DNA from 2 places in the Sanguibacter sp. A247 genome. Region 2 is predicted to be linked to the other one. Evidence: predicted binding sites of a transcription regulator. Region 2 holds the regulator's gene; the other holds the start of a gene.

Region 1 (14,990 bases), on a different contig from region 2:
CGCGAAGTCGCTCGACTTCATCATGCCGATGACGTACGACTACTTCGGTTCGTGGGCAGCCAAGGGCCCGACGGCTCCGCACTCCCCGCTCACGTCGTACCCCGGCATGCCGGTCAACGGCTTCGACTCCTCGACCGCGATCGCCAAGCTCAAGAGCATCGGCATCCCCGCCAACAAGATTCTCCTGGGCATCGGCTTCTACGGCCGCGGCTGGACCGGCGTAACGCAGGCGACGCCAGGCGGCACCGCAACAGGTGCGGCCCCGGCCACGTACGAGGCAGGCAACGAGGACTACAAGGTCCTCAAGAACACCTGCCCCGCGACGGGCACGATCGCCGGCACCGCCTACGCGTTCTGCAACGGCCAGTGGTGGAGCTACGACACCCCCGCCACGATCAACGGCAAGATGAACTACACCAAGCAGCAGAACCTTGCTGGTGCGTTCTTCTGGGAGCTCTCAGGAGACACGTCGAACGGCGAGCTCGTCTCGGCGCTCTCGAACGGTCTCAAGTGACGCTCGCGCTGTGAGCGTCTGACAGCGACGCCCCCGACTTCCCTTCACCGGGAGGCCGGGGGCGTCGTCGGCATTCACGAAGTGCGGATCGCCAGTCCCCCCGCGTCGTCCGTGCGGTCGACAGCCACCGTGTCACCGTCGCCGATCTCACCCGCCAGGAGGAGCCGTGCGAGGCGATCACCAATCTCACGCTGGACGAGCCTGCGCAGCGGGCGAGCCCCGTACGCGGGGTCGTAGCCCTCGAGCGCGAGCCATTCCCGAGCCGCGTCCGTCACCTCGAGGCCGATGCGCCGCTCGGTCAGACGCTGCGCGAGCGCACGCACCTGGATGTCGACGATGCGACCAAGCTCGTCGACGCTCAGCGGGTCGAACACGACCGTGTCATCGAGACGGTTGAGGAACTCGGGCTTGAAGTGCGCCCGCACCGCCGCCATGACGGCGTCGTGCTTCGTGGCCTCGGGGACCGTCGGGTCGACGAGCACGTGCGAGCCGAGGTTCGACGTCATGACGAGGATGACGTTACGGAAGTCGACGGTGCGGCCCTGGCCGTCCGTGAGGCGGCCGTCGTCGAGCACCTGGAGGAGCAGGTCGAAGACCTCGGGGTGAGCCTTCTCCACCTCGTCGAGCAGGACGACCGAGTACGGCCGGCGACGGACCGCCTCGGTGAGCTGGCCACCCTCCTCATAGCCGACATAGCCGGGAGGCGCCCCGACGAGACGGGCGACCGAGTGCTTCTCGCCATACTCCGACATGTCGATGCGCACCATGGCGCGCTCGTCGTCGAAGAGGAAGTCAGCGAGGGACTTCGCGAGCTCGGTCTTCCCGACGCCCGTGGGGCCGAGGAAGAGGAACGAGCCCGTCGGACGGTCAGGGTCGGAGACCCCGGCACGCGCGCGGCGCACCGCGTCGGACACCGCCGCGATCGCCTCGGTCTGGCCGATGAGGCGCGCGCCGATCGTCTGCTCCATCGTGAGGAGCTTGGCCCCCTCGCCCTGCAGGAGCCGGCCCGCGGGGATGCCCGTCCACGCCGCGACGACCTCCGCGATCTCGGCCGCGTCCACCTTCTCACCGACAAGTCGCTGGGGACGCTCGTCGTCGTCCGAGGTGGTCGAGGCGGCCTCGGCCGCCTCAAGCTCGGCGATCTCGTGCTCGATCGTCGGGATCTCGCCGTACGCGAGCCGTCCGAACGTCGCCAGGTCGCCGTCGTTCTCGGCCCGCTTGGCCGCGTTCTCCTTCTCGGCGAGCTGCTTGCGCAGGTCACCGATGCGGTTGACGCCGCCCTTCTCGGCCTCCCAGCGCACGGTCAGCGCTGCGAGCTCTTCCTGACGGTCGGCGCGCTGCGCGGCGAGCTCGTGCGCCCGTTCGAGGTCCTCGTCAGCCCCGGACTCCTTGAGCGCGAGGATCTCGGCGTCGAGGCGGCGCACCACGCGCTGCAACGTGTCGATCTCGACGGGCGAGGAGTCCATCTCCATGCGCAGCCGGCTCGCGGCCTCGTCGACCAGGTCGATCGCCTTGTCGGGCAGCTGACGGCCGGTGATGTAGCGGTTGGACAGCCGCGCGGCGGCGACGAGCGCACCGTCGGAGATCGTCACGCCGTGGTGGGCCTCGTACCGCGACTTGAGGCCGCGCAGGATCGCAACCGTGTCGTCGACGCTCGGCTCGCCCACGAACACCTGCTGGAAGCGACGCTCGAGCGCCGGGTCCTTCTCGATGCGCTCGCGGTACTCGTCGAGCGTCGTCGCGCCGACGAGGCGCAGCTCGCCGCGCGCAAGCATGGGCTTGAGCATGTTGCCCGCGTCCATCGCGCCGTCGGAGCCACCCCCTGCGCCGACGACCGTGTGCAGCTCGTCGATGAACGTGACGACCTCGCCGTCGGAGTCCTTGATCTCCTGGAGCACGGCCTTGAGCCGCTCCTCGAACTCGCCGCGGTACTTCGCGCCCGCGACCATCGCCGCGATGTCGAGCGCGACGAGGCGCTTGCCCTGGAGCGAGGTGGGGACGTCGCCTGCGACGATGCGCTGCGCGAGGCCCTCGACGACGGCGGTCTTGCCGACGCCGGGCTCGCCGATGAGGACCGGGTTGTTCTTGGTGCGGCGCGAGAGCACCTGCACAACGCGGCGGATCTCGGAGTCGCGCCCGATGACGGGGTCGAGGCGTCCCTCGCGGGCCTGCTCGGTGAGGTCGACGCCGTACTTCTCGAGGGTCTTGAACGTGCCCTCGGGGTTCGCGGACGTCACGGGGCCGGTTCCGCGGACGGCAGGGAGGGCGGCACGGAGCGCCTCGGCGGTCGCCCCCGCCTCGCGCAGCGCAGTGGCAGCGGCGGAGTCGACGGCTGCGAGAGCGATGAGGAGGATCTCGGCCGAGATGTACTCGTCGTCGAGCGTCGCGGCCTCCTTCTTCGCGGCCTCGAGGACGTTGCCGAGCGAGCGGGCGGTCGTCGGCTCGGTGACCGTCCCGCCCTGCGTCGACGGGAGTGCAACGAGAGCGGTGCGGGTGCGGCGGCCGACGTCGGTCATGCTCACCTTGGCGGCTGCGAGCAAGGCGGCGGCGAGGCCGTCGGGCTGCTCGAGCAGCGCACCGAGGAGGTGGAGCGGTTCGATCTGCGGGTTGCCAGCGGCGGCTGCAGCACGGATGGCGTCGCCGATGGCCTTCTGCGAAGCGGTGGTGAAGCTGGACTCCATGAGGTCTCCTCTCGGGTCGGGGTGGAACTCCTCAGAGCAACCCCGTCAGACTTGAGTCTATTCCGCTCAACTTTGCTGCACCAGCCCTCGATGACACGACTCCACCTCGTCGCCCCAGCCCGGCAGTGCCATGATCAAGCATGACGTTCTTCGCAGCCGCAGGCGCCACACCGACCCCCGCCACCCCCTGGGTACCGGACGTCCTCGGTGACGGATGGGAACAACGCACCCTCCACCTCGGCCGGGACGACGAGGGCGCCGTCGACGTCACCGTCGTCCGCCTCACCCGCGGCCCCCGCCGCGACCGCGCGATCCTCTACATCCACGGCTTCGTCGACTACTTCTTCCAGGCGCACGTCGGCGAGGCCCTCGCCGACGCCGGTTGGGACTTCTATGCGGTCGACCTCCGCCACTACGGCCGATCCCTGCGGGCCGGACAGACCGCCAACCTCGTCGACGACCTCGCCGTCCACGCCGAAGACCTCGACGCGGCCCTCGCCGTCGTCCGCGACGACGAGGCCCACACCCGCATCGCGGTCCTCGGCCACTCGACAGGCGGCCTCATCGCCTCACTGTGGGCGAACGCGCGGCCCGGCCGCGTCGACGCGGTCGTCCTCAACAGCCCGTGGCTCGAGCTCAACGACACGTGGTTCATGCGCACGATCGGCACGCAGGGGCTGCGCGTCATCGCGCGAGTCGCACCGCGCGCCGTCGTCGGGAGCCTCGCGCCCCACTACGGACGCGCGCTCCACACGAGCACGGGCGGCGAGTGGGACTACGACCTCGCCTGGAAGCCGATCGAAGGCTTCCCCGTCCGCGCGCGCTGGATCTCCTCGGTGCGCCGCGCGCACACCCGCGTCGCGCGGGGCCTCGACCTCACGTGCCCCGTGCTCGTGCTGTCCTCCGACGCCACGGGTGACCACGTCAACGACCATCCGGGCGTCCTCTCGACCGACTCGGTTCTCTCCGTCGAGCACATCAGCGCTCTCGCACCGGGGCTCGGCGACGACGTCACGTACGAGCAGGTGCCGGGCGGCGCGCACGACCTCGCGCTCTCCCCCGAGCCGGCGCGCTCCCACTACCTCGCGCGCGTGACCGCGTGGCTCGACGAGGTCGTGCCGCCGCGCGGGTAGCCCAGACGGAAGTCCCCGCTACACCTACGTAGCAGCCGTGCGTCGAGGGGCTCGTACCTGCTGCAAACGCCATGGTCGACGTCACCGCCACGGCAGGCGTGGCGAGAAGCCCGACGATGGCAAGCCTGAAGACCTGGCGACCTGCACGCTGAAGACGCATGATTCTCTCCCTGCGAGATTTCGGTTCGCACGAGCACGCGGCTCCGCAACCCTCGCGAGAGCAACCCGCTCGTAGCGCAGAGTCTGCACTGTCGACGATCCTCTCAGCCTTCCCATTACCCCCCCGCTGCCCGCCATCCGAGATGTCCGATCCCACCGTGTCCCGGCTCCCTGGGTGGATGAGCAGACGCACGCCCACGCAACTCCCAACGCCCGGCACGCGACTGGCCGCACGGCGACCAGCCACAGATCGAACCACTGGCGTACCGGACACGTGCTTGTCACGCCGGTGGGACAGCGGTCGGCGGGTCCTCGGACAAGCGCGCGTCGTGGGGGTGCTCCTCGTCGCGCGCCTCGTGCACCGCGTCGTCGACCAGCTCTGCCGCGAGCCGGGCGACACGCGCCTGATCGGCCTCGAGCGCAGCCTGCTGGACGTCGGCCGTGAGCTCGTCCATGACGAGGAGGTCCGTGCGGATCTTGCCCGTCCGGTAGCCCGCACGACCCACCATGTGGGCCGAGACAGGTGCGGTGAGCATCTGGAAGAGCACGACGAGCACGACGACGAACGCACCCCGCCACGTCCGGAGCTGCAGCTCGAGACCCACGAGGACGAGCATGAGCCCGAGCACCTGAGGCTTCGTCGCGGCATGCATCCGAGCCAGCAGGTCAGGGAAACGCAGCACGCCGACGCCTGCCGCGAACGACAGGAACGCCCCAGCGAGCATGAGGCAGGCAGAGAGCACGTCAAGGATCGTGTCGAGCATCAGCGCCCCTCCCCTCGGTGCGTCGTGTCGTCCGGTTCTGCATCGAGCTCCGCAACACGCTCCGCCGCGCGATCCTCGTACTCCTCGACGAGCCTGCGCTGCGCATCTTCAGCCTCAACCTCTTCACGCGAGCGGATGCGACGGTCGTCGTCGGACTCCGTGGCAGCGAACCGCGCGATCGTCACCGAGCCCACGAACCCCACCATCGCGAGGACGACGAGGATCGGCAACGTATCCGTCCGGTGGCTCCACGCCGCCTCGAGCGCGATGACCGCGACAAGGGTCGCGGTGAGGACGTCGAGCGCGATCGTCCGGTCGAGCATCGACGGACCACGCTCGACACGCACGACCGCGAGCGCCGCCCCGACGAGCAGCATGGCCGCGGCAACCCCGACGACGATCGTGTTCATGAGCCCTCCCCGGGGCGCGTCGGCCGTGGCGTCACGGGAGTTCGCACAGACCAGCGTCCGGCCGCCGCGAGCCCCGCTCGGACGAGCTCCTCGTCAGACGCGAGCGCGTACAGAACGTGCGCCTCGAGGTCGAGCACGTCCTGTCGGACCTGATCCTCGCCGCCCGAAGCCGCAAGGTCGAGCACGTGCAGGTAGAGCATGCCCGTGATGCGCTGAGCCTCGACGACGAGCGTGCCTGGCACGAGCGTCGAGAGCTCAGCCGTCACCGTGAGGTAGAGGTCCGCCGGGTTGCGCAGGCGAACGCCGACGACAGCGCCATGCACCTTCGTGCGTGGCGACAATGCCTGCCACGCGACCTGGAACGACGCGACGACGAGCGACCTGAGGAACAGGCCAGTGAGGCGCAGGAGGTGCCACGGACGCAACCGGATCGGCAGATGCATCGACGGCAGCGGGAACACGAGCGTGACGACGACACCCACGACGAGCCCGCCGAGCACGTTCGCCCACGTGACCTCGCCCCACAGGAACATCCACACGATCGCGAGCCACAGGACCGTCGGCCACTGCGTGACGAGAGTGCGTCTGCGTGCGTGCGGGTTCATCCGGTCACCCCCGTCTCGTTCGCGTCACGGGACGGGGACGTCCGTCCGCTGTCCGCGGGAACCTGCGGAAGGCCAGTTCCGTCACCGGGCAGGACGTCGACCGACGTGCCCGCACCTCGCCCGTCAGGACCGAGGACCGCACTCGTGTACGGCGTGCGGTCCCGCAGCGTCAGCGCGGCGCGGCCCGCGTAGTCGAAGAGCGGACCCGCAACGAGGGTGAGGGAGAGTCCGAAGGTCACGAGGGCCACGGTCGCGCCCACCATGCCCGACGGAAGCCGTTGCGGAGCGATCTCTTGCGGCGGCGTCTGCCAGAACGCCTTGTTCCACGCCTTGACGATCGCGTAGAGCGTGAGCAATGACGTGACGATCCCGCCCGCGAGCAGCGTGTAGCCGAGCGGCGTACCGAGCTGAGCCGCCCCCTGCAGCAGGCCGACCTTGCCGAGGAACCCGGACATGGGCGGGATCCCCGCGAGGTTCATCGCGGGGATGAAGAAGAGGATCGCGAGCAGCGGTGCGATCTTGGCGAGACCCCCGAGGCGCGCGAGCGACGTTGTCCCGCCGACGCGTTCCATGAGCCCGACGACGAGGAACAAGGTCGTCTGCACGGTGATGTGGTGGACGACGTAGAAGATGGTCGCCGTGAGGCCTGTCTGCGAGGACAGCGCGATGCCGAGGACCATGTAGCCGATGTGGCTCACGAGCGTGAAGGACAGCAGTCGCTTGATGTCGTCCTGCGCAACCGCACCGAGGATGCCCACGAGCATCGTGAGCAGCGCCGCGACGAGGAGCACGGTGTCGGAGCGAGAGTCGGGGAACAGCAGCGTCTGCGTGCGGATGATCGCGTAGATGCCCACCTTGGTGAGCAGGCCGGCGAACACGGCGGTGACGGGAGCGGGCGCGGTCGGGTAGGAGTCGGGCAGCCAGGCCGACAGCGGGAAGATCGCCGCCTTGATGCCGAAGGCCAGCATGAGCAGGATCTCGAGGATGAGGCGCGTCGTGCCGTCGATCTCAGGAAGCCGCTCGGCAAGCTGCGCGAGGTTGACCGTGCCCGTGGCCGCGTAGATCATCGCGAGCGCGACGAGGAAGATCGCCGACGACACGAGCGAGACGACGACGTAGATCGTTCCCGCGCGGATCCGCGAGCCGGTCCCACCGAGCGTGAGGAGCACGTAGGACGCCGCAAGGAGGATCTCGAAGCCGACGTAGAGGTTGAAGAGGTCGCCCGTGAGGAACGCGTTCGAGACGCCCGCCGCAAGCACGAGGTACGTCGGGTGGTAGATCGCGACCGGGGCCTCGTCGTCGTCGCCGTCGGCGATTCCCTGCCCGAGCGAGTACAAGAAGACGCAGAGCAGGACGAGCGAGGACACCGTGACCATGAGCGCCGACAGGCGATCCGCGACGAGCACGATGCCGACCGGCGCAGCCCAGCCACCCACGTTGACGACGAGGGGGTTGGCGTCCGCAGCGATGACGAGCCCGATGCCCACCGCAAGCATGAGCGAGAGCACGACGACGGTGATGATGCGCTGGGCGCGCGTGTGCTTCCACAGCGCGAGGGCGAGGCCCGCACCGAAGAGAGGAAGCATGACGGGCAGCGGGACGAGGGACGTCATCATGCGTCACCCTCCTGCTGCGCGTCACCGGTCGCGGGCTCCGCAGCCTCGGGCAGCATGACCGCAGGGTGCTCCTCGTCGTCGTGGATCGTCTCGTCTCGGGTCACCGCAGCATCCTCGTCGAGGGTCTCGCCCGAGTCGGCCGAGTCGGCGTCCTCGTACGCGGGCGCGTTCGCGGCAGCCTTGTGCGCGACGCGGCGGTCCTCGAGGTCATCCTGGACCTCGTCGTGCCCGTTGAGCTGCCACGAGCGGTACGCCATCGACATGACGAAGCCGACCATGCCGAGGGCGATGACGATCGCGGTGAGGACCATCGCCTGGGGCAGCGGGTCGCTCATCTCGGACGGCTCGGCCGCGCCGATGATCGGCGCCTTGCCGGCGCGCCCGGACGCGACCATGAAGAGCAGGTTCACTCCGTTGCCGAGCATGAGCACACCGAGCATGACGCGCGACAGCGACCGCTCGAGCAGCAGATAGACGCCCGCGGTCACGAGCACGCCGATGGCGATGACGAGCGCGAGCGAGGGGGCCATGTCGATCATCGGGCGCCTCCGTCGGTGTCGTGCGGACGCAGGCCGGCCGCGTCGAGCGCCGAGCGCACCGAGCGTGCGTCCTCGAGAACCGCGGCGGCGCCGTAGGTGCCGTCGGAGTCGCGGGGTGCGGTGTCGGTCTGACGGTCGATCTCAGCCCCGAGCGACCGCAGGATGTCGAGGACGAGGCCGATGACGACGAGGAAGACCCCGAGGTCGAAGAACACGGACGTCACGAGCTTGACGTGGCCGAGCAGGGGGAGGTCAGCCGCGACGATGAAGCTCTGCAGCGGCTCACCGCCGAACAGCACGGGCACGAGCCCCACACCCACCGAGAAGAAGAGTCCCGACCCGAGGAGCAGACCCGGATGCACCGGGATCGCCTCGCCGAGCTCGTAACGACCGCCCGCGAGGTACCGGATGATGAGCGCGATCCCCGTGACAAGGCCGGCCGCGAAGCCGCCGCCGGGCGCGTTGTGGCCCGAGAACAGCAGGAACGCTGCGAAGACGATCATCGAGTGGAAGAGCAGCCGGGTCGCGACCTCGAAGACGACCGAGCGGCGGCGCGGCGACAAGGTGCGTCCGCCACGCAGCCAGACGCTTGCGCGCGCCGCACGGTCGACCAACGTCTGAGGGGCCGTGCCGCGCAGCTGCGGGACCGTGGGGAGGTTCCCGAGCGCCTCGTCGACCTGCTGCGGGTCGAGCGCGCCACCGACCCGCGGCGCGCGAGGCGCGCGCAGGATCTCGCCGCTGCGGCGACGCAGGAAGACGAGGCTTGCGACGCCCGTCGCCGCGACGAGGAGAACCGAGATCTCGCCCATCGTGTCCCACGCACGCGTGTCGACGAGGACGACGTTGACGATGTTGCGCCCGCCGCCGTAGACGTAGACCTCTTCGGGGAAGTCGACCGAGACCGGCTCGTGGATGCGTGCGCCGGGCACCGTGAGCGCCAGAGCGGACACGGTCACCCCGACCGCGACCGCGACCGCGAGGCGCACGAACCGAGAACCCGCGAGCGGCCTGTCGGAGAAGTACGCGGGCAGGCGGCGCAGCGCGAGCACGAAGACAACGAGCGTGATCGTCTCGACGAGCACCTGCGTGAGAGCAAGGTCGGGCGCCCCGTACAGCATGAAGAGCACGGCGGTGCCGTAGCCCGTCACCCCGACGAGCAGGACGGCCTTGAGACGTCGTCGGGCGCGTGCGGCGAGCACCGCCGCAACCACCGTGACACCCACGACGAGCACCTGACCCGCGCTCGAGGACACCATGACCTCGTCGGGCCACGAGCCCGACGCGATGAGCACCCCACCGACCGCGATGACGAGCGTGCCCAGGATGATGCCGAGGTAGAGGGGCAGCGAGCCACGCTGCGTGACCGAGGTGACGTCCGCCGCAAAGTCGTCGAGGCGGCGCATGAAGCGCCGGTAGACACGCTCAGCCTCGGGCACGCGCGGGACGCGCGCCTGCAGCGACTCGACGCGGCGCCTGCCCACGAACAGCAGCGAGCCGACCGCGACGATCGCGACCGTGGACCACAGCGCGGGCCCGAACCCGCCCCACAACGTGAGGTGTCCCGCCTCGCCCGCGGGGTAGAGCGCCGCGTGCGGCGCGAGCAGGTCTTCGCCCAGGTGCGGGACGAGTGCCGCGCCGAGCCCGAGAACCGCGAGCAAGAGCGGCGGCCACACGAGGAGACGCGACTGCACGTGGATCTGCTGCGGGTCGATCTGGCTGACGTCGACCTCGGGCGCGGCAGCCTCGCCGGGGGCGACGGGGCGCGGCGCAGGCGCTGCGCACGCCAGCTTCGACGCGAACGCACCCCACCAGAAGCGCAGCCCGTACGCGAACGTGAGCATCGAGCCGACGACGACCGCGGCGAGCACGACGGTCGACATCCAGGGCTCCCCGCCGGGCAGACCGTCGTGCACGAGCGACTCGAGCGCGGCCTCCTTGGCGACGTAGCCCGCCAACGGCGGCAGGCCGATCATCGAGGCGGTCGCGAGACCACCAGCCGTCGCGGTGAGGGGGAGCTTGCGACCCACCCCCGTGAGCCGGCGCAGGTCACGCGTGCCCGTCGCGGCGTCGACGACACCCGTGACAAGGAACAACGCTGCCTTGAACATCGCGTGCGCGCCGATCATCGCGAGGCCCGCGAGCGCAGCGGAGCGGGAGCCGAGCCCGACGAGCAGGATGATGAGGCCGAGCTGGGAGACGGTGCCGAACGCGAGGATGAGCTTGAGGTCGTTCTGCCGCAGCGCCCGGTACCCGCCGAGGAGCAGCGTCCCGGCGCCGAGGACGATGATCGTCACGCGCCACGCGTCAAGGTCGGAGAAGCCGGGTGCGAGACGCGCCACGAGGTAGACGCCAGCCTTGACCATGGCTGCGGCGTGCAGGTAGGCCGACACGGGCGTCGGCGCGGCCATGGCCCCGGGCAGCCAGAAGTGGAACGGCAGCAGAGCCGACTTTGTCACGGCGCCGACGAGCATGAGGACGACGGCCACCGTGACGATCGTGCCCGTCGGCGACGCGGCGATCACCTCGGAGAGCAGGTACGTCCCCGCGCTCTCGCCGAGCAGGACGATGCCCGCGAGCATCGCGAGGCCGCCGAAGGTCGTGACGACGAGCGCCTGCATCGCGGCGCGACGTGAGGCCTTGCGGTCCGCGTAGTGGCCGATGAGCAGGTAGGAGAAGACGGTCGTCAGCTCCCAGAAAATGAACAGCAGGAGCATGTCGTCGGCGGTGACGAGGCCGACCATGGCCCCGGCGAACGCCGTGAGGACTCCGGCGAAGCGGCCCAAGCCCTGAGCATTCGCCGAGAAGTACGCCGAGCAGTAGATGAGGACAACCGCTCCGACGCCACCGGAGATGAGCAGGAGGAACCACGAGAGGGTGTCCATGCGGAACGCGAGGTCGACGCCGAGTGCGTCGATCCAGGGCGTGACGCTCTCGGGGTGCTCGCCCGACATGACCCGCCCCGTCCACGACAGCGCGTAGATCGCGGCCGACGCGGGGGCCAGCGCGAGGACGAGGAAGGCCTTGCGGCCGAGGAGCTTGACGAGGGCGGGCGCAGCAAGGGCCATCACGAGGTGGGCGATGAGCAGCTGCGGCACGTCCGTGTCCGTCCGTCGGGGGCGGGAGGCGGTCGGCACCCCGATGACAACGCACGCAGGCGGCCGACCGGGGAACTGAGCCGAGTTTACCAACCGTGTGCCTCCCCCAGAGCCGTCCGTGGTGTGGCGCAGGCCGTGTTCGCTCCTAGGAGACTCGCGCGCGCCCGGCACCCTCGTCCGCACCGCCCACCGGCCCTCGTTCTCACACGTCGGCCACGCATCGCGTGCGCGAAAGGTTGCCTCGGCGCAACAGAGCCGCACCCGGGGCCGAAACATCCCACGCCTAGCGTCGGAGCGTCCCGACCCGCACCCGACCGCGGAGGCCTCCATGACGCACGAACCACTCGCGCCCGCACCGATGTCGACCGCGTCCCGTCCCGAGGGGGTGTCGCCCGACGAGATCTCCCTCGCCCGAGCAACCACCCCCGACAGCTGGGCAGGCACGCCCCTCGGCGCGGGCGTCACCCGCCGCCCGGGCCGGTGGCTCGACGGCTGGAACCCCGAGAACTCCGCGCAGTGGATCGCGGTCGGGCGCTCAGCTGCCCGCCGCAACCTCGCCGCGTCGGTCTACGCGGAGTTCCTCGGCTTCGTCGTCTGGGCACTGTGGAGCGTCGTCGTCCCCCTTCTTCCCGCCGCGGGATTCACGCTCACGGTCGACCAGATGTTCTGGCTCATCGCGGTCCCGAGCCTCGTCGGCGCCACCCTGCGGATCCCGTACACGTTCGCCGTGCCCGTCTTCGGTGGCCGCACGTGGACGACCATCTCGGCGCTGCTCCTGCTCGTCCCGCTCGTCGCACTCGTCGTCGTCGTGCAGGATCCGACGACGTCGTTCGGCACGTTGCTCGTCGTCGCGGCCCTCGCGGGCGTCGGCGGGGGCAACTTCGCCAGCTCGATGGCGAACATCTCGTTCTTCTACCCCGAGGCCGCCAAGGGCCGGGCGCTCGGCCTCAACGCCGCGGGCGGCAACCTCGGCACGGCGGCCGTGCAGCTCGTCGTCCCGCTCGTCGTCGTCGGCGCGGCAGGCGTGCACCTCGAACGCGCGGGCCTGCTCATCGTCCCACTCGTCCTCATCGCAGCCGTGCTCGCGTGGCGCACGATGGACAACCTCACGGGCACGCGCTCAGACATGCGCTCGTACGCGGTCGCGGCCACGCGCCACCACACGTGGCTCATCTCAGTGATCTACGTCGGCACGTTCGGCTCGTTCATCGGCTTCGCCAGCGTGTTCCCGACGGTTCTGGCGACCACGTTCCCCGACGTCACCGTCTCGATCGCCTTCCTCGGCGCGCTCGTCGGGTCGGTTGCCCGGCCGCTGGGCGGGATGCTTGCGGACCGCGTGGGCGGCGCTCGCGTCACTCTCGTGGCGTTCGCTGTCATGGCAGGCGGCGTCCTGGGCGCGATCGGCGCGCTGCGCTCGGCGTCGTTCACCGGGTTCCTCGGCTCGTTCCTCGTGCTCTTCGTCGCGACGGGCGTTGGAAACGGTTCGGTGTACCGCATGATTCCGGCGGTGTTCCGCACCGGGGCAACCGACGACGCCGATCGCGCCCAGCGCGCCCGCATCGCGGCCGGATGCCTCGGCATCGCGGGGGCCGTCGGTGCCTTCGGCGGATTCCTCGTGCCTCGCGGGTTCGCCTCGTCGACGGCCGCGACGGGCGGGATCGAGGCAGCGCTGTGGGTGGTCGTCGGGGCCTACGCGGTGCTCGCGGCGCTCACGTGGACCGTGTACGCGCGGCGCGGCACACGGCTGGGCGCGGCGGGCGTCTGAATGCGGGTCGCATCGACTCCGGTCCCCGGGGCCCTCGACCCGGGGACCGGGGCTGTGAGTGAGGTCAGCACGAGCCCGACCGCGGGCCTCGCAGGCGTCGGGGCTGCGGGCGCACGCCCGGGCACCGACAGCGTGCGAACCGTGTGCGGATACTGCGGCGTCGGCTGCGGAATCATCCTCGAGGTCCACGAGGACGCCGACGGAACACGCACGCCGACGTCCTCGCGCGGGGACTCCGCGCACCCCGCCAACCGAGGCCGCCTGTGCACGAAGGGCGCGACAACGCTCGACGTCGTCGTCGCGGGCGGTCGGGCCACGAGCGCCCTCGTGCGCCCCCAACGCGACGCCGAGCTCGCACCTGCACCGCTCGCGCACACGATCGAGCTCGTTGCGCGCCGCTTCACCGAGATCGTGGCCGAGCACGGCCCTGACGCGGTTGCGCTCTACGTCTCGGGACAGATGAGCATCGAGGCGCAGTACCTCGCGAACAAGTTCGCCAAGGGGGCGCTGCGCACGCGGTGGATCGAGTCGAACTCTCGCCTGTGCATGGCGAGCGCCGGCACCGGGTACAAGCTCTCGCTCGGCTCGGATGCCCCGCCCGGGTCGTACGACGACATCGACGCGGCCGACCTGTTCGTCGTCGTCGGCGCGAACATGGCCGACTGCCACCCCATCCTCTTCCTGCGCATGCTCGACCGCGTCAAGGCGGGCGCGCGGCTCGTCGTCATCGACCCGCGCTTCACGGCGACGGCCGCGAAGGCCGACATCCACCTCGCCGTGCGACCCGGAACCGACATCGCACTGCTCAACGGGCTCGCACGGCTCGTTGCTGAGGCAGGCGGGCTCGACGAGGAGTTCCTCGCGGAGCACACGGAGGGCCGCGACGATCTCGAAGCGTTGCTCGCGGACTATCCGCCGAGCGAGGTCGAGCGGCTCACGGGCATCCCCGAGGAGCAGGTACGCGCGGTCGCCGACCTCATCGTCGTCGCACGCGGCCGGTGGGTGTCGTGCTGGACGATGGGCCTCAACCAGTCCGTCCACGGCACCTGGTCGACGAACGCACTCATCAACCTTCATCTCCTCACGGGTGCGATCTGCCGCCCCGGCGCGGGGCCGTTCTCTCTCACGGGCCAGCCCAACGCGATGGGAGGCCGAGAGATGGGCTATATGGGACCGGGCCTGCCCGGGCAGCGCAGCGCCCTCGACGCGGCCGACCGGGCGTTCGTCGAACGCGCCTGGGACCTCCCTGCGGGGACGATCCGCGCGGAGTCCTCGGGCCGCGGAACCGTCGAGCTCTTCGAGCGTCTCGCCGAGGGCGAGGTGCGGGCCGCATGGATCATCTGCACGAACCCGGTCGCGTCGATGGGCAATCGCGACACCGTGCTGCGAGGTCTCGCTGCGGCCGAGCTCGTCGTCGTGCAGGACGCGTTTGCGGACACGGACACGACGCGGCACGCTGACGTCGTCCTGCCCGCCGCGCTGTGGTCAGAGGCCGACGGGGTCATGGTGAACTCCGAGCGCAACCTCACCCTGGCGCGCGGCGCCCTGCAGGCGCCCGGCGACGCGCTTGCGGACTGGGAGCTCATTGCGCACCTGGCACGTGCCATGGGCTTCACCGGCTTCGACCATGCGTCGTCGCACGAGGTCTTCGAGGAGCTGCGTCTGTTCTCCAACCCCGCGACGGGCTACGACCTGCGCGGGATCACGTA
Region 2 (14,990 bases):
CGACGGGTAGAAGGGCGAGAGCCACAGGGCGTCGACGCCGAGGGCGACGACGTGGTCGAGGCGTGCCGTGATCCCCGCGAGGTCGCCCGTTCCATCACCCGTCGAGTCGCCGAAGGAGCGCGGGTAGACCTGGTAGAACACGGCCTCGCGCCACCAGGGCTGCGCGGCATCGCGCGTGACGGTCGCGTCGGTGGGCTGCGGGTCAGCGGGCTGGGAGGTGGTGCGGAGCTCGATCACGTCCCCAGCCTACGCACGCTTGCAGCAACGTTTCGAGCGACGCCATCCGGGTCATGCCACCCACGCGGCGTCGTCCCGTCCCGCGATCCGGGACGGTTCAGGCGTGAGCGGAGGACATGGGCCCAAGACCGTGCAAATGATGGCGACATGTCTCGTCGCCCCACGTTTCCGTCTCGCCGCACCGCTCTCATCGCCGCTGCCGGAGCGCTCGCGCTCGCGGCGACGACGGCCGTTGCCGTCACCTCCCTCGACGACGACGCTCAACGCAGCCACGCCACCGCAACCGCTCGGCGTGCGGGGGCGACCGAGCCCGCGTCACGCGGGTTGAGCGGCACGCGCCCGCAACCGCCGACGCTTGAGGACCCGACGACGCACGCAGAGCCGAGCCCAGGCGCGACGACACCTGGCCAGACGTCACCGAGCGAACCCACGCCGACGCAACCGGGCACGGAGCCGGGCACGGCAGAGCCGGGCACGGAACCGAGCACAACGGCGCCCGGAGAAGCCGCACCCGGCACGACAGATCCCGCGGATCCACACCCCACAGACCCAGGAACGACGGAGCCGGGGACGACGGACCCGACGACCACGCGTCCTCCGCGCTCGCCCGAGCCGCGCCCGACCACCTCAGCCCCGCGCGAACCCGCCCCGGCACCCACGACGACGACACCCCCCACGCGCGCCCCTGAACCCGAGCCGGAACCCGAACCGACCACGCCGGCAACTCCCGTACCTCAGCCGGAGCCCCGCAGCTCGTTCCCCGGCCCTGGCACGACCGGCGTCCCCCACGGCACGAGCCTCAAGGTCCACGAGGGCGACCTCGTCGTCAGCAAGGCCGGCACCGTCATCGATCGCCGCGACATTCGCGGGCTCGTCCGCATCGACGCCAACGACGTGACGATCAAGCGCAGCATCGTCCAAGGTCGCAAGGTCACGCAGCAGAGCTACCTCGTCCAGATCTCCCCCGGCGTCACCGGGACGAAGATCGTCGACACCGAGATCTACGCCGCACACCCCTCGCACCTCATCAAGGGCGTCGTCGGCTCCCGGCTGCGCATGACCCGCACGAACGTCCACACCGTCATCGACCAGCTCTCGACGACAGGCGGGGGCGTCGTCGTCACGGACTCGTGGTTCCACGACAATCTCCACTACGCCTCCGACCCGCTCCACGGCGGCGGGCCGAGCCACGACGACAACGTGCAGATCTCGTCGGGCAGCGGCTTCGCATTCGTCGGCAACCGCTTCGAAGGGTCGCGCAGCGCGTCGATCATGATCGTGCAGGGCGCGCGTGGCGTGAGCGACGTGCGCGTCGAGGACAGCTTCATCGACGGCGGTGCATGCTCGATCAACGTCGCCGAGAACGGTCGCGGGCCGATCAGCGGGGTCGCCGTCACGGGCGTGACCTTCGGGCTCAACACGGGGCACCGCGGCTGCGCGATCATCAGCCCGCGCACCACGAAGATCACGCACTCCGGCAACGTGTTCACGGACGGGCGGTCCGTGACGATCTCACCGGGCGACTGACCGGGCGCACGAACGCTCCCGCGCACAGCGAAGCCCCCCACGGGGATCCCGTGGGGGGCTTCGTCATGCTGGCGGTAGCGGTGGGATTTGAACCCACGGTGGCTATGAACCACACAGCATTTCGAGTGCTGCACCTTCGGCCGCTCGGACACGCTACCTAGCCTGACGAGGATACAAGGCTGCCGCCCGGATTCGGAAATCGGAGCCGGCGCCGAGTACCAACATCCTCGAGAAACACCACCCGACCTGCGCGATCAGGACGTGGAAACCTCGGCGCCCTCGTCCTCGCCCTGCGCGATGTGCCGCGTGATCCACGGCGCCACGAAGAAGAACAGAACCGCGAGGCCGAGCGTCACGGCGCCGATCGTGCCGAAGTACGGCACGTACGACTCGGCAAGGTTCTCGGTTGCGGTGACGAGCTGCGCCGTGATCGCCTGCCCCGCCGCGGGGGCGAGGAACCACAGCGCCATCGCCTGTGACCGGAACGCACGTGGCGCGAGGAGCGTCGTCGCGGCGAGGCCGACGGGCGAGAGGAAGAGCTCGCCGACGGTCTGCACGGCGTACGTGACGACGAGCACCCAGGCGGGAACCTTGTCACCGCCGAACGACGCGGTGAGCAGGGCGAGCAGCACGAACGAGGACGCCGCGAGCGCGAGCCCGATGCCGAACTTGTGCGCGACCGTCGGGCCGCGGTCGCCCACGCGCATCCACACGCCCGCCATGACGGGCGCGCCGACGATGATGATGAGCGGGTTGATCGACTGGAAGAACTCGGGCTGAATGTCGAAGCCGAGGAAGGTGAGCACCGTGCGGTCCGCCGCGAACGCAGCGAGCGAGCTCGCGGCCTGCTCGTTGATCATCCAGAAGAGCATGGCGGCGATGAAGAGCGGGATGTAGGCGAGCACGCGCGAGCGTTCGGCGCGCGTCACCTTGGGTGAGCGCAGCATGACGATGAAGTAGCCGACGGGCGCGGCGAACGCGAGGTAGGAGATCGCGTCGACGACGCCGCTGGTTCCGAAGGCGGGGCCGTCCGCGCGCAGGGTCTGGACGAGGGCGGAGATGCCGACGGCGACGACGATGAGGCCGACGATGAGGAGGCCCGCTCGCATGAGCGCGGGACGTTCGTCGCGCGTGATGGGGTTCTCGACCGTGTCGCCGGCGCCGTAGAGCGCCTTGCGGCCCAGGACGAAGAAGACGAGGGCGAGGCCCATGCCGATCGCGGCGACGAGGAATCCGGCGTGGTAGCCGCCCCAGGCGCGAGCCGCTCCGACGAGGATCGGCGAGAAGAACGAGCCGAGGTTGATCCCCATGTAGAAGATCGCGAAGCCGCCGTCGCGTCGGTCATCGTTGCGCTCGTAGAGCTCGCCCACCATGCTCGAGACGTTGGGCTTGAGCAGGCCCGTTCCGATCGCGACCGAGATGATGCCGGCGAACGCGGTCGGTGCACCGCCAGGCACGGCGAGCAGGACGTGGCCGAGCGCGATGACGAGGCCGCCGTAGAGGGTTGCGCGCCGTGCGCCGATGACGCGGTCGGCGAGCCAGCCGCCCACGACCGAGAGCAGGTAGACGCTCGCGCCGTAGATCGATGTGATCGCGACGCCCGTCGACCGGTCGATCCCGAGGCCGCCGTTGGCGATCGTGTCGGTGATGAAGTACAGCAGGATGGCGCGCATCCCGTAGTAGCTGAACCGCTCCCACAGCTCTGTGCTGAACAGCGTCATGAGGCCCAACGGGTGACCGAAGAACCGTGTGTCAGACCTCGATCCGGTGGAAGTCGTCATTGCTCGTTGCTCCTCTAGGTGATGACGTGCCTTGAGAAGGCTCGCACGGCAGATCACCGGACACGGAGGACGTTACGCCCGTCCGGACGAGGTATTCGTCACTGCACGACGCGCGCGTTCGTCGTAGCGTGGCGGCGTGCCCGCTCTCGCCACTCGCTCCGCTGGTCGGCGCAGCACTCCGCCGGACGCTCTGGCCGAGCTCGCTGCGCTCGTGCGCGGCGCACGCACGCTTGTGCTCACGGGCGCCGGAATGTCGACGGACTCGGGGATCCCTGACTACCGCGGGCCGGGCTCGGCACCGCGCACCCCCATGACGTTCGCGCAGTTCATCGGCGACGCGGCGTTTCGGCGGCACTACTGGGCGCGCAATCACGTGGGCTGGCGGCACATGGCCGCGACCCGGCCGAACAACGGGCATCGCGCGCTCGCCGCGCTCGAGGCGGCAGGACATGTCACCGGTGTGGTGACGCAGAACGTCGACACGTTGCACCAGCGTGCCGGAACGCGCACGGTCGTCGACCTGCACGGCTCCTTCGACAGGGTCGTGTGCCTCGGCTGTGGCACCGTCGTTCCACGTGAAACGCTTGATGCGCGCCTCACGGCACTCAATCCCGGATTCCGTGAGGCTCAGGGCGAGGTGACCGACATTGAGATTGCGCCCGACGCCGACGCGGTCGTCGAGCAGACCGCCGGCTTCGTCGTCGCACCGTGCGAGAGCTGCGGGGGCATGCTCAAGCCCGACATCGTCTACTTCGGCGAGCAGGTCCCGCGCGAGCGCGTCGAGCGCGCGTTCGCGCTCGTCGACGAGGCCGAGGCGCTCGTCGTCGCGGGCTCCTCCCTCACGGTCCACTCGGGCCTGCGTTTCGTGCGGCATGCGGCACGGCGCGGCACGCCCGTCGCGATCATCAACCGCGGCCCGACGCGCGGCGACGACCAGGCCGACCTGCGGCTCGACGAGGGCACGACCGAGACCTTCGTCAACCTGCTCCCCCGGGTGCTGCCCGTGCCTGCGCGCCCGGCTCAGCGGAAGACGCCGAAGCCACCGTCGACCACAAGATCCTGACCCGTGACGTAGGCGGACGCAGGACCCGCAAGGAAGACGACCGCACCGTCGAGGTCACCGTAGCCGTCACGATCCTCCTCGCCCATGCGGCCCAGCGCCGTCCGGTCGGCGTAGTCCCGCACGAAGCCGTCCGGCAGGTTGTCACGCCTGAACCCTCCGGGTGAGATCGCATTGGCTCGCACACCGTACGGGCCAAGCATCCCGGCAAGATCACGCGTGAGCCCGGCGATGCCAGCTTTCGCTGCCGCGTAGTCGACGGGCTGCCCGAGCATCCCGTTGTCGGTATACAGCCGACGGTCTCGTCCCACGTGCCCCGCAACCGACGCGATCGACACGATCGACCCGCTGCGCTGCTCGATCATGGACGGGATGACCGCACGGGTGACGAGGATCGGGCCCACGAGGTTGACCTCGATCGACGATCTGATGTCGCGGGCCGAGCGGTCCGGCAACCACGCGGGGCTCGAGCCAGACCCTCCTCCCGCATTGTTGACGAGCACGTCGATGCGCCCGTGGTCGTCGAGCACCGACCCCACCGCACGCGCGATCGACCCGTCGTCCGTGACATCGAGCGCAACGCCACGCACGTCGAGGCCACCACCGGTGAGGCCGCGCGCCACGGCGTGCGTCGCGTCACCGTCACGCCCCGTGATGACGACCGTCGCACCCGCCCGCGCGAGTGCTCGTGCCGCACCCAGCCCGAGGCCGCGCGAGCCGCCGGTGACGAGACAGACACGGCCCTCGAGCCCGCTCATCCCTTGACCGCCCCGGCTGAGAGGCCCTCGACGAGCGCCTTCTGCACGATCGCGAACACGACGACCGCGGGGATGATCGCCAGCACACCGCCTGCCATGATGCCGCCCCAGTTCGTCGACCCCATCGAGTCCATCACCTGCGCAATCCCGATCTGAACGGTCTTGGAGTACTTCGAGCTCGTGAGGATGAGCGCGTACTGGTAGTCGTTCCACGCGAGGATGAACGAGTACAGGCCCACCGCCGTGATGCCAGGCAGAGCAAGCGGCAGGATGATCGACCGCATCGTCCTCAGCCTGGAGGCACCGTCGATCGACGCCGCTTCTTCAAGCTCGGACGGGATGGCACGGAAGAAGCTCGCCATGAGCCACACCGCCGCGGGCAACGTGAGCGTCTGATAGATGAGCACGAGGACCTCACGCGTGTTGAGGAGATCGAGCGTCGCGGCGATCTTGTACCAGGGGATCATGATCATCGGGCCTTGGACCATCTGGGCGACGAGCAGCCCGACGATCGCGATGCGCGCCCCTGTTCCTCGGTAGCGCACGAGCCCGTAGCCCGCGAGGCAAGCGAACACCGTCGTGAGAGCCGCCGTCATGAGACACACGGCGAACGTGTTCTGAAGGAGCTGAGCCATGCCGAGGCCGCGCTCGGACAACGCCCACCGGAAGTTCTCGAGCGTGAGGTTCGAGAGGCTGATCTTGGGCGTCCCAAAGATCTCCCGGTTCGGTCGCAGCGCCGAGTACGCGAGCCACAGCGCGGGCACGAGCAGGAACGACATGAGCGCGACGAGCGAGGCGTACCGGCCGAGGACGGCCCACGGTGAACGATGAGTCATCGAATCTCTCCCTTGGCGCGGCGCTCACCGAAGGCGAGCGCGACGAGCGCAGCGAGCACGAGCACGACGACCATCGCGATCGTTGCGACAGCCCCCGCAACCCCAAACTCGAAGCGCTGGAACGCAAACGTGTAGACGTACGTCGGCAGGATGCTCGTGGCGAACCCCGGGCCACCGTTGGTCAGGGCCCAGATGATCTCGAACTTGAACCACGTCGTGACGAGCGAGGTGACGCCCGTGACGAAGAGCGTCGGGCGCAGGTGCGGGAGCGTGACGTGCCAGAACCTCTGGACAGCGTTCGCCCCGTCGATCGACGCCGACTCGTGGATCTCCTTGGGCATGGACTGCAGCGACGCGAGGATGAGCAAGGCCGCGAACGGCAGACCCTTCCACGTCGACGCGAGCAGGAGCACGGGCCAGACCCACACGTCGGAGGCAAGGAAGACGATCGGGTCGTCGATGATCCCGGCCTGCCCGAGGTAGTGGTTGATGAGGCCCGACTCGCCGCCCTGGAAGAGCCAGCGCCAGATGATGGCAACCACGACGACCGGGGTCACCCACGGCACCATGAGCAAGCCGCGCCACAGGGCTCGCAGGCGCAGCGGAAGGTTGAGCACGAGAGCCGCGAGCACCCCGAGGACCAGCTGGAGAATCACCGAGCCGAAGACCCACATGAGGCTGTTACGGAAGATGCCCCAGAACTTGGGGTCGTCGAGCAGGAGTCGTCGGTAGTTCTCGAACGCGACCCAGCCCGTCTGGCCCGGGGCAGTGGCACGATCGTTCGTGAAGCCCAGACGCACTGTCTCGATGAGGGGGTAGAACTGGGCGAAGAGCAGGAAGATGAGAACGGGCGCCATGAGCGCGAGCCAGAAGCCACGCTCCTGGTACCAGCGCCCGATTCTCCAGGACACGCTCGGCGCCGTTGCCGGTGTCGTCGTCGTCATTGGGATTCCTCCCGCGGGGCGGCCGCGCTACGCGGCCGCCCCGCGAACTGGTTGGGTGCTAGCGGGACTGCTTGATCGCGGTGGCGATGCGGCCGTGAGCGTCGTCGGCCGTGATCTTCCCCGCGAAGAAGTCGAGAAGGATGGCCTGGAACTCGGGCTCGAGCGCGGGCTGACCGACGATCGGGCGCAACGGGGTGCCGTGGTCGTCGATGAGGGCCGCCTGGTCTGTCATCTGCTGCGCGTGCCCCTCGGGCGCGTTCGGGTAGATGAGCGCCGCGTCGTCGGCGAGATCAGCGGGCTTGATGGCGGCGAGCGCCGGGCTGTTCACTGCCGTCGTCAGGCGACCCACCCACTCGGGTGAGACGAGCTGCTCGATGACGTACCACGCGAGATCGTGGTTTGGTGAGTCCTTGAAGATCCCGAAGCCCGTGTTGGAGACCGGCGCAACCTGCGTGCCAGAGGGTCCCGCGGGGTAGGCGATCTGGCGGGACTGCTCGACGATCTCAGGGTTGAGCTCGTAGACGTTCGCCGTGAAGAACGTGCCAGCGGGAATCATGCCGACCTCGCCGTTGGAGTACGCCTGGAACATCTCGGGGTAGCTCCATGCGGCTGCAGCGGGCGGCGAGAACGCGTTCATCGCCTTGGCGTGCTCGAGCGTCTGGATCCACTTCGTCGTGGCCGCGTCTGAGTCGTCACCGGGCCACAGGTCGTTCGTGTACGCCATGGTGAGTGCTCCGCGGAACGCGAACCGGGGGTTCTGCAGCGGGAAACCGAAGCCATAGGCGCCGTCCTTGGTCATGGCCTTGGCGGCCGCGACGACGTCGTCCCAGGTCTTGAGGTCCTCGACCGCATAGCCTGCAGCGCTCAGCATGGTCTCGTTGACGACGAGATCAAAGGCCTGTGCTGCGTAGGGGACCGCGTAGAGCGAGCCGTCGACCGTCGAGACCTCGAGCGTCCCCGGCCTGAAGTCGGCCGCCTCGAACGACTTCGCGAACAGGTCGTCGAGGGGAAGGAGCCCGTCCATGCGGACGAGGTCGGTGACGTCCTGCGTCATCGTGAGGTCCGGCGGGTCACCCGCCTGGATGCGAACCGCCAGCTGCTTCTGGATGTCGGCCCAGGACAGGAAGTTGTACTCGATGGTGATGCCCTTGGCGGCCATCGCCTTCGCGAAGTCCTCCGCCATGCGGGTCTCGGGGTCCGAGGTTCCGGGCCAGATGATCTCGAGGGTTCCCGTGGGGTTGCCTGCGGCACCGGTGGACGGTGCGGTGCCGGAGGCTGCGGGGGCGTCGTCACTGGGTGTGCACGCGCCGAGAGCGAGTGCGCCTGCGAGCGTGGCGGCGGCGATGCCGAGCACGCGTCGGGTGGTCTGTCGGTGGGTCATGGTGGTCCTCTCCAGCGTCTTGACGGGGTCGGTCATGGGGTGACGAGGTAGTCGGAGATCTCCGGGTTGTCGTCGAAGAAGGTTCGGACGCGTGCGTGCTGCGCAGCGTCGAGACCAGGCAGGGGTGCTCGGCTGGCACCCATCGCGATGCCCTGCCGTTCGAGGGCCGCGCGGAGGAAGGAGATGAAGTTGTAGCCGGACATCTCCCCGATGAAGATGTTCGCGAGGGCCTGCAGCCGGCGAGCCTCGGCGAGGTCGCCCGCGAGGACTGCGGCGCGCAGGTCGAGGTAGAGGCGCGGCAGCGCGTTGTACGTCGAGCCGATTCCGCCGTCGGCGCCGAGCGCGAGCCCGCCCGTGATGACCTCGTCCGCACCGTTGTAGACGAGGAATCCCTCGGGCGCTGAGCGCCTCACCTCCGCAAGGGGGTAGAGGTCGGTCGAGGTGTACTTGAGCCCGTGGATGACGCCTTCCGCGGCGAGGTCGAGGAAGAAGTCCGGGCCGAGCTCGACTCCCGTGCGGGAGGGGATGTGGTAGGCGATCAGGGGGATCGCCCCGCCGAGGGCGTCTGCGATGCGCCGGTAGTAGTCGGCGTGGGCGCGGGCGTCGAGGTAGTAGTAGATCGGCGTGACGGCTGCGACCGCGTCGACGCCCTGGGCGAGCGCGAATCGTGTGAGGTCGAGCGTCGTGGCGACGTCGATCTGGCCGACGTGGGCGATGACGGATGCCCGGTGGTCGACGGCCTCGACGCAGGCGGTCATGAGGGCGCGGCGTTCGTCGAGGGTGTGGAGCAGTGCCTCGCCTGTCGAGCCCGAGATGAAGAGCCCGTCGACGCCTGCGCCGACGAGGGCGTCGACGAGGCGTCCGTTGCGCTCGAGGTCGATGTGGCCGGAGTCGTCGTAGGCGGTGATGAGTGCGGGCATGATGCCGGAAAGTGGCATGGGGGTACCTCGGTCCTGGGTTGGTGGGGCTCGTGGTGCGGGTCGTGGGCGGCAGCGTCGGTGCTGCGGCCCGCCTATCGGGGCTGGGTGTGGCGTCGGGTGGAGTCGGCGGTCACGACCATGTCGGCGACGACTTGTTCGATGTCGGCGAAGTGGGCGGCCACGGCTGCGGTCATGAGAAGGGGGTCGCCGCTGCGGATCGCCTCGACGATGCGCGCGTGATCGGCGACGGTGTGGAGGTCCGGACGCGGTGGGACGTGTGCCATGGCGCGCGCGAAGATCTGCCAGAACACCTCTTGGAGCTGGCTGACGAACTGGTTGCCGAGCGGGGCGAAGAGCGCGTGGTGGAACTCGCGGTCGACCTCGGGACGCACCATGCCTCCGGGGCCGAGATCGGCCATCTGTTCGACGAGGCTGTCGAGGTGCGCGAGGTCCGTCTCGGTGAGGCTGCGCGACGCCTGGACGACGAGTCCTTCTTCGAGTGCGCGGCGGGCCTGGAGCAGGTCACGGAACGGCGCGGAGTCCATCGCGAGGGAGTAGGGCAGCTGCTCGATGAGGGGTGCGAACGAGAACCGGCCGACGAAGAGTCCTCTGCCGTGGCGGACGTCGACGATCCCGAGGGTTTCGAGGCGGCGCACGCCTTCGCGCAGGGAGGTCTTGCCCATGTTGAGCCGCTCGGCGAGCTCGGCCTCTGAGGGGAGGGCGTCGCCGGGGGCGAGGCCCTCGTCAAGGATGTACTGCCGGAGGCTGAGTTCTGCCTGCCGGGACAGTGGCTTACGCGTCATCGTCTCGTCACTTCCACGTCGTCGTGTGTGTGACAGCCATTACAGATCGGTTATCAGATATCTGTCAACTGGTGTGACCGGATCGAGACCAAGGTCCTAGGCAGGCAGCCCGCAGCCATGCCCCATGACGCGCGAAGAATGGCAGGATCACGTCATGGGCCTCCCCGACCTCTCCGCCGTCCGCGGCTTCGCCAACCTGCGCGACGTCGGCGGCCTCGCCGCAGGCGACGCAACCGTCGTCCCGGGGGTCCTGCTGCGGTCCGACGCGCCCGGGACCCTCGACGACGACGCGCTCACCACCTTGCGAGCCGCTGGCCTCCGCTACGTCCTCGACCTCCGCAACATCGAGGAAGCCGCCCACCACCCCACACCGTTCACCGCAGCAGGGTTCACCGTGACGAGCCTGCCGATCTTCACGGGCTCGATACGCTCGTTCACCGCGGTCGGGACATCGATGCGTGGCATGTACGCGGTCATGGCCACCGAGTGCGGCACAGCGCTCACGACGGCCGTGCGCCACATCGCCGTGCCGACGATGAGCGACGACGACGGACGCGCAGACGCGGCGAGCCCCGTCGCGGGCGGGGTCCTCGTCCACTGCACCGCGGGCAAGGACCGCACGGGCCTCACGGTTGCCCTCGCCCTCCGGGCCGTCGGCGTCTCCCGCGACGACGTCATCGCGAACTATGCCGAGACCGAGGCACGACTGCGCGGACCGTGGCTCGCCGAGAAGCTTGAGCAGCTCCGACGCGTCGTGGGTGAGGACGCCGAGTCGTACACCGACATGCTCGTGACGAGCCCGGCCGACGTGCTCGACGAGTTCCTCACGACGGTTGAGGACGGCTCGCCCGAGGCCACGCGTCCGTACCTGCGCGCGCACGGCATGAACGACGACGAGATCGCGACGCTCGTCAGGCGGCTGCTCGGCTGAGCTCGCCACCCGCGCGGGTCAGAGGCGCGGAGACGTCGGGACGTGAGTTCAGCGCCGCGAGGCGAAGAACTCCGCGAGCATCCGCTCGCACTCCTCGCGCCGCACACCCGGATGCACCTCGACGAAATGGTTCTGACGCGGGTCGCGCACAAGGTCCCATGCCGAACCCGTCGCCCCCACGCGCAGGTCCCACGCGCCGAGCACGAGCCGGGGCACGCGCGCCGCAACGATCGCACCCGCACACATGACGCACGGCTCAAGCGTGACGACGAGCGTGCAGCCCTCGAGCCGCCACTCACCGTGCGTGCGCGCGGCCTCACGCAGAGCAAGAACTTCCGCATGCGCAGTCGGGTCGCCGCTCGCCTCGCGTTCGTTCCGACCCCGGCCGATGACGACGCCTGCGGCATCGAGCACGACCGCCCCGACGGGCACGTCGCCCGTCACCAGCGCCGCGCGCGCTTCCACGAGCGCGAGCCCCATCGCGTCGTCCCACCGTCCGTCGTCGTGCACGCCCCCACCTTAGTCAGCGCTGTGCGCGCAGCCGCAGCGAGCAGACGTCTCACAGTGAGATGAGCGACAGGCTTCCCCATGTGCCCCTGCGGCACGCGGCGTGAGCGGTACCGTTACGTCATGCGCCTGCACGTAGCCGACCACCCGCTGGTGGCCCACAAGCTCTCCGTCCTCCGCGACGAGCGGACCGCCTCTCCCACGTTCCGGCTCCTGGTCGACGAGCTCGTCACGCTCCTCGCCTACGAGGCGACGCGTGACGTGCGCACGATGGAGGTGCCGATCACGACGCCCGTCGCACCGACGATCGGGACGAAGATCGCGGACCCGCAGCCGATCGTCATCCCAATCCTGCGCGCAGGCCTCGGGATGCTCGACGGCATGACCCGGCTCCTGCCGACGGCCGAGGTCGGATTCCTCGGCATGCAGCGCGACGAGCAGACGCTTGAGGCGATCACGTACGCCAACCGTCTGCCCGACGACCTCACGGGCCGCCAGGTCTTCCTGCTCGACCCCATGCTCGCCACGGGCGCGACGCTCGTCGCAGCGATCAACTACGTGCTCGAGCGCGGCGCACGCGACGTCACCGTCGTCTGCCTGCTCGCCGCCCCCGAGGGCGTCGAGACCGTCAAGGCGGCCGTGGACGAGCGTGCCGACGTCTCGATCGTCGTCGCCGCGGTGGACTCCCACCTCACCGAGCAGGCTTACATCTACCCCGGTCTGGGAGACGCGGGCGACCGCCTCTACGGCATCGTCGACTGACAACTCTCGAGCGCGGTGGCGGCTCAGCGGCGCGCTGGGTGGCGCCGCGCTGGGTGGCGGCTCAGCGGCGCGGGCGCCACAGGACGAGCGCACCGCCGCGCTCGGCCGGCACCCGCTTGCCGCGGGGGACGGCGATGATGTCGCCCGCCGCGTCCGCCGTAAAGATGCGGTGACCCGGGTCGAGGGCGGTCGCCAGCATCTCCACCCTGCCCCGCAGGAGCCGCACCTGGTCCTCAAGGTGAAGGATGCGACGGATGCCCGCGAGATTGATGCCCTCGTCCTGGCTCAGCTGCTGGATCGTGCGCAGCTTCTCGACGTCGCGGGCGCTGTAGCGCCGTCCACGGCCCGCGGTGCGTGACGGCACCACGAGGCCGAGCCGGTCGTACTGACGCAGCGTCTGCGGGTGCATGCCCGCGAGCTCGGCAGCTCGCGAGATCGGCAGCACGGGAACGTCGGCGGCATCCATGGGAGGTCAGTCCTTGGCGTGCGCGAGCAGGTCGGCACGCACGTCGGCCCCGGCTGTCGCGTCGCGGAACGCTTCAACCGCCTTGCGCGCGTCCGACGACAGGTTCTGCGGCACGACGACCTGAACGGTGACGAGCAGGTCACCCGTCGTCTTCGCGGCCTTGACGCCGCGGCCCTTGACTCGCAGCACGCGACCCGACGGCGTCCCAGGGGCCACCTTGACCTTGACGGTCGAGCCGTCGAGCGTCGGAACCTCGAGCCGGGTGCCGAGCGCAGCCTCGTCGAACGTCACCGGCACGGTGACGCGCAGGTTGTGGCCGTCGAGCGCGAAGACCGGGTGAGCCGCGACCGCGACCGTGATGATGAGGTCGCCCGCGGGAGCGCCGCCCGTGCCGGGTCGGCCCTTGCCGCGCAGCCGGATCTTCTGCCCGTCGCGCACCCCCGCGGGGATGCGCGTCTTGATCGTGCGGTGTTCGATGTCGAGCGCAACCTCGGAGCCCTCGACGGCCTGCCGGAAGGGCAGCGTCACGGACGTCGTGAGGTCGGCACCCTGCTGCGGGCGTGGCCCGCCGCGGAACCCGGCGCCACCACCGCCGTTGAAGAGGCCACCGAGGATGTCCTCGAAGCCGCCGCCTCCGCCACCGAAGCCAGCGCGGCCACCCGGGTGGCCACCACCCGCGCCGCCGCCGAACATCGAACCGAACATGTCCTCGAAGCCGCCCGCACCTGCGCCGCCAGGGCCAGCGGCAAAGCGTGCGCCGCCGCCCATCGCGCGGATCGCGTCGTACTTCTCGCGCTCAGCCGGGTCAGAGAGGACCGCGTAGGCCTCGCCGATCTCCTTGAAGCGCGACTCCGACTTCGGGTCACCGGCATTCTGGTCAGGGTGGTACTGGCGCGCGAGCTTGCGGTACGCCTTCTTGATCGCAGCGGCGTCGGCGTCCTTCGCGACGCCGAGCGCGGCGTAGAAGTCCTTCTCGAGCCAGTCCTGTCCAGTCAACGCGGTCCTTCCGATCGGTGCGTCTGGGAGTGGGTGTGCATGCGCGGCGGGCCCGTGGGCCCGCCGCGCACGCGTCGTTACTGCTGGGGTCCGACGACGGCGACGCGCGCCGCGCGGACCGTCTTCTCGCCGATGCGATAGCCGGGCTCGATGACGAACTTCACGGTCGTCGTCGTGGCCTCGGCCGAGTCCTCGTGCATGAGGGCGTCGTGCTGGTTCGGGTCGAACTCCTCGCCAACCTCACCGAAGCGCACAACCTCGAACTTACCGAGGGCAGCGTCGAGTTTGTCGGAGATCGCCGCGAACGGGCCCTCCAGCTCGCCGGCCTGCCGGGCACGGTCGATGTCGTCGAGCACCGGGAGCAGAGCCGCAAGGACATCCTCGATGCCGCGCGTACGTGCCGCCTCCTGGTCGCGCAGCGACCGGTTGCGGTAGTTCGTGAACGACGCGCGCTCACGCTGGAGGTCGTCGAGACGCTCGGCCGCGAGGGCCTGGGCGACGGCGAGCTCGTCGTTGAGGGGTGCGTCGCCGCTGGCGGCGTCTCCCATGAGCGACGAGGCGTCGTCAGGAACAGCGACGTCGGGCTCGGCCGCGCCGTCCCCGGCCGGGGCGGCCGCGGACTCCCGCGGCTGCCCCGACTCGGGGTCGACCCGACGCTTGTCGGTGAACTCGAAGGGGGAGTCGGTCACTTGGACTCGTCCTCGTCAACGATCTCCGCGTCCACGACGTCCTCGTCCGAGGTTGCCTCCTCGGCCACGGGAGCGTCGCCACCGGCCTGCTCGGCCGCGTAGAGGGCCTCGCCGATCTTCTGCGCGACCGTCGTCAGCGTCTCCTGCTTCGCCTTGATCTCGGCGATGTCCTCGCCCTCGAGAGCCTTCTTGAGCTCGGCGATCGCGTCGCCGACCTCGGTCTTGATCTCGTCGGAGAGCTTGTCCTCGTTGTCCTTGAGGACCTTCTCGGTCGAGTAGGCGAAGCCTTCAGCCTGGTTGCGGGTCTCGGCGTCCTCGCGGCGCGCCTTGTCCTCGGCCGCGTGCTCCTCGGCCTCCTTGACCATGCGGTCGATGTCTTCCTTCGGGAGGGC

What was found. Region 2 encodes HspR, which represses chaperone genes until heat shock. Its sites were predicted from a motif close to AAGTTGAGTCNNNNNGACTCAACTT; they were not measured.
Region 1: ACTVCO_RS11765 (ATP-dependent Clp protease ATP-binding subunit) is a predicted target of HspR. The motif match lies at 3,244-3,268, and genes of this name have one in related genera.

Annotation. Positions count from the first base shown of each region.
Region 1 is NZ_JBQPRE010000006.1:39,046-54,035, forward strand. Features, by position in the region: gene ACTVCO_RS11760 (glycosyl hydrolase family 18 protein) at 1-514, shown strand, start outside; gene ACTVCO_RS11765 (ATP-dependent Clp protease ATP-binding subunit) at 589-3,195, opposite strand; gene ACTVCO_RS11770 (alpha/beta hydrolase) at 3,336-4,328, shown strand; gene mnhG (monovalent cation/H(+) antiporter subunit G) at 4,769-5,251, opposite strand; gene ACTVCO_RS11780 (monovalent cation/H+ antiporter complex subunit F) at 5,251-5,661, opposite strand; gene ACTVCO_RS11785 (Na+/H+ antiporter subunit E) at 5,658-6,266, opposite strand; gene ACTVCO_RS11790 (Na+/H+ antiporter subunit D) at 6,263-7,879, opposite strand; gene ACTVCO_RS11795 (Na(+)/H(+) antiporter subunit C) at 7,879-8,421, opposite strand; gene ACTVCO_RS11800 (Na+/H+ antiporter subunit A) at 8,418-11,516, opposite strand; gene ACTVCO_RS11805 (MFS transporter) at 11,875-13,281, shown strand; gene ACTVCO_RS11810 (molybdopterin-dependent oxidoreductase) at 13,336-14,990, shown strand, end outside.
Region 2 is NZ_JBQPRE010000001.1:372,298-387,287, reverse strand. Features, by position in the region: gene ACTVCO_RS01675 (glycoside hydrolase family 13 protein) at 1-237, opposite strand, end outside; gene ACTVCO_RS01670 (hypothetical protein) at 385-1,764, shown strand; tRNA gene ACTVCO_RS01665 (tRNA-Ser) at 1,834-1,922, opposite strand; gene ACTVCO_RS01660 (peptide MFS transporter) at 2,019-3,545, opposite strand; gene ACTVCO_RS01655 (NAD-dependent protein deacetylase) at 3,682-4,608, shown strand; gene ACTVCO_RS01650 (SDR family NAD(P)-dependent oxidoreductase) at 4,566-5,363, opposite strand; gene ACTVCO_RS01645 (carbohydrate ABC transporter permease) at 5,360-6,199, opposite strand; gene ACTVCO_RS01640 (carbohydrate ABC transporter permease) at 6,196-7,143, opposite strand; gene ACTVCO_RS01635 (ABC transporter substrate-binding protein) at 7,202-8,524, opposite strand; gene ACTVCO_RS01630 (dihydrodipicolinate synthase family protein) at 8,557-9,462, opposite strand; gene ACTVCO_RS01625 (FadR/GntR family transcriptional regulator) at 9,537-10,247, opposite strand; gene ACTVCO_RS01620 (tyrosine-protein phosphatase) at 10,372-11,178, shown strand; gene ACTVCO_RS01615 (nucleoside deaminase) at 11,227-11,658, opposite strand; gene upp (uracil phosphoribosyltransferase) at 11,809-12,447, shown strand; gene ACTVCO_RS01605 (heat shock protein transcriptional repressor HspR) at 12,509-12,913, opposite strand; gene ACTVCO_RS01600 (DnaJ C-terminal domain-containing protein) at 12,920-13,909, opposite strand; gene grpE (nucleotide exchange factor GrpE) at 13,987-14,598, opposite strand; gene dnaK (molecular chaperone DnaK) at 14,595-14,990, opposite strand, start outside.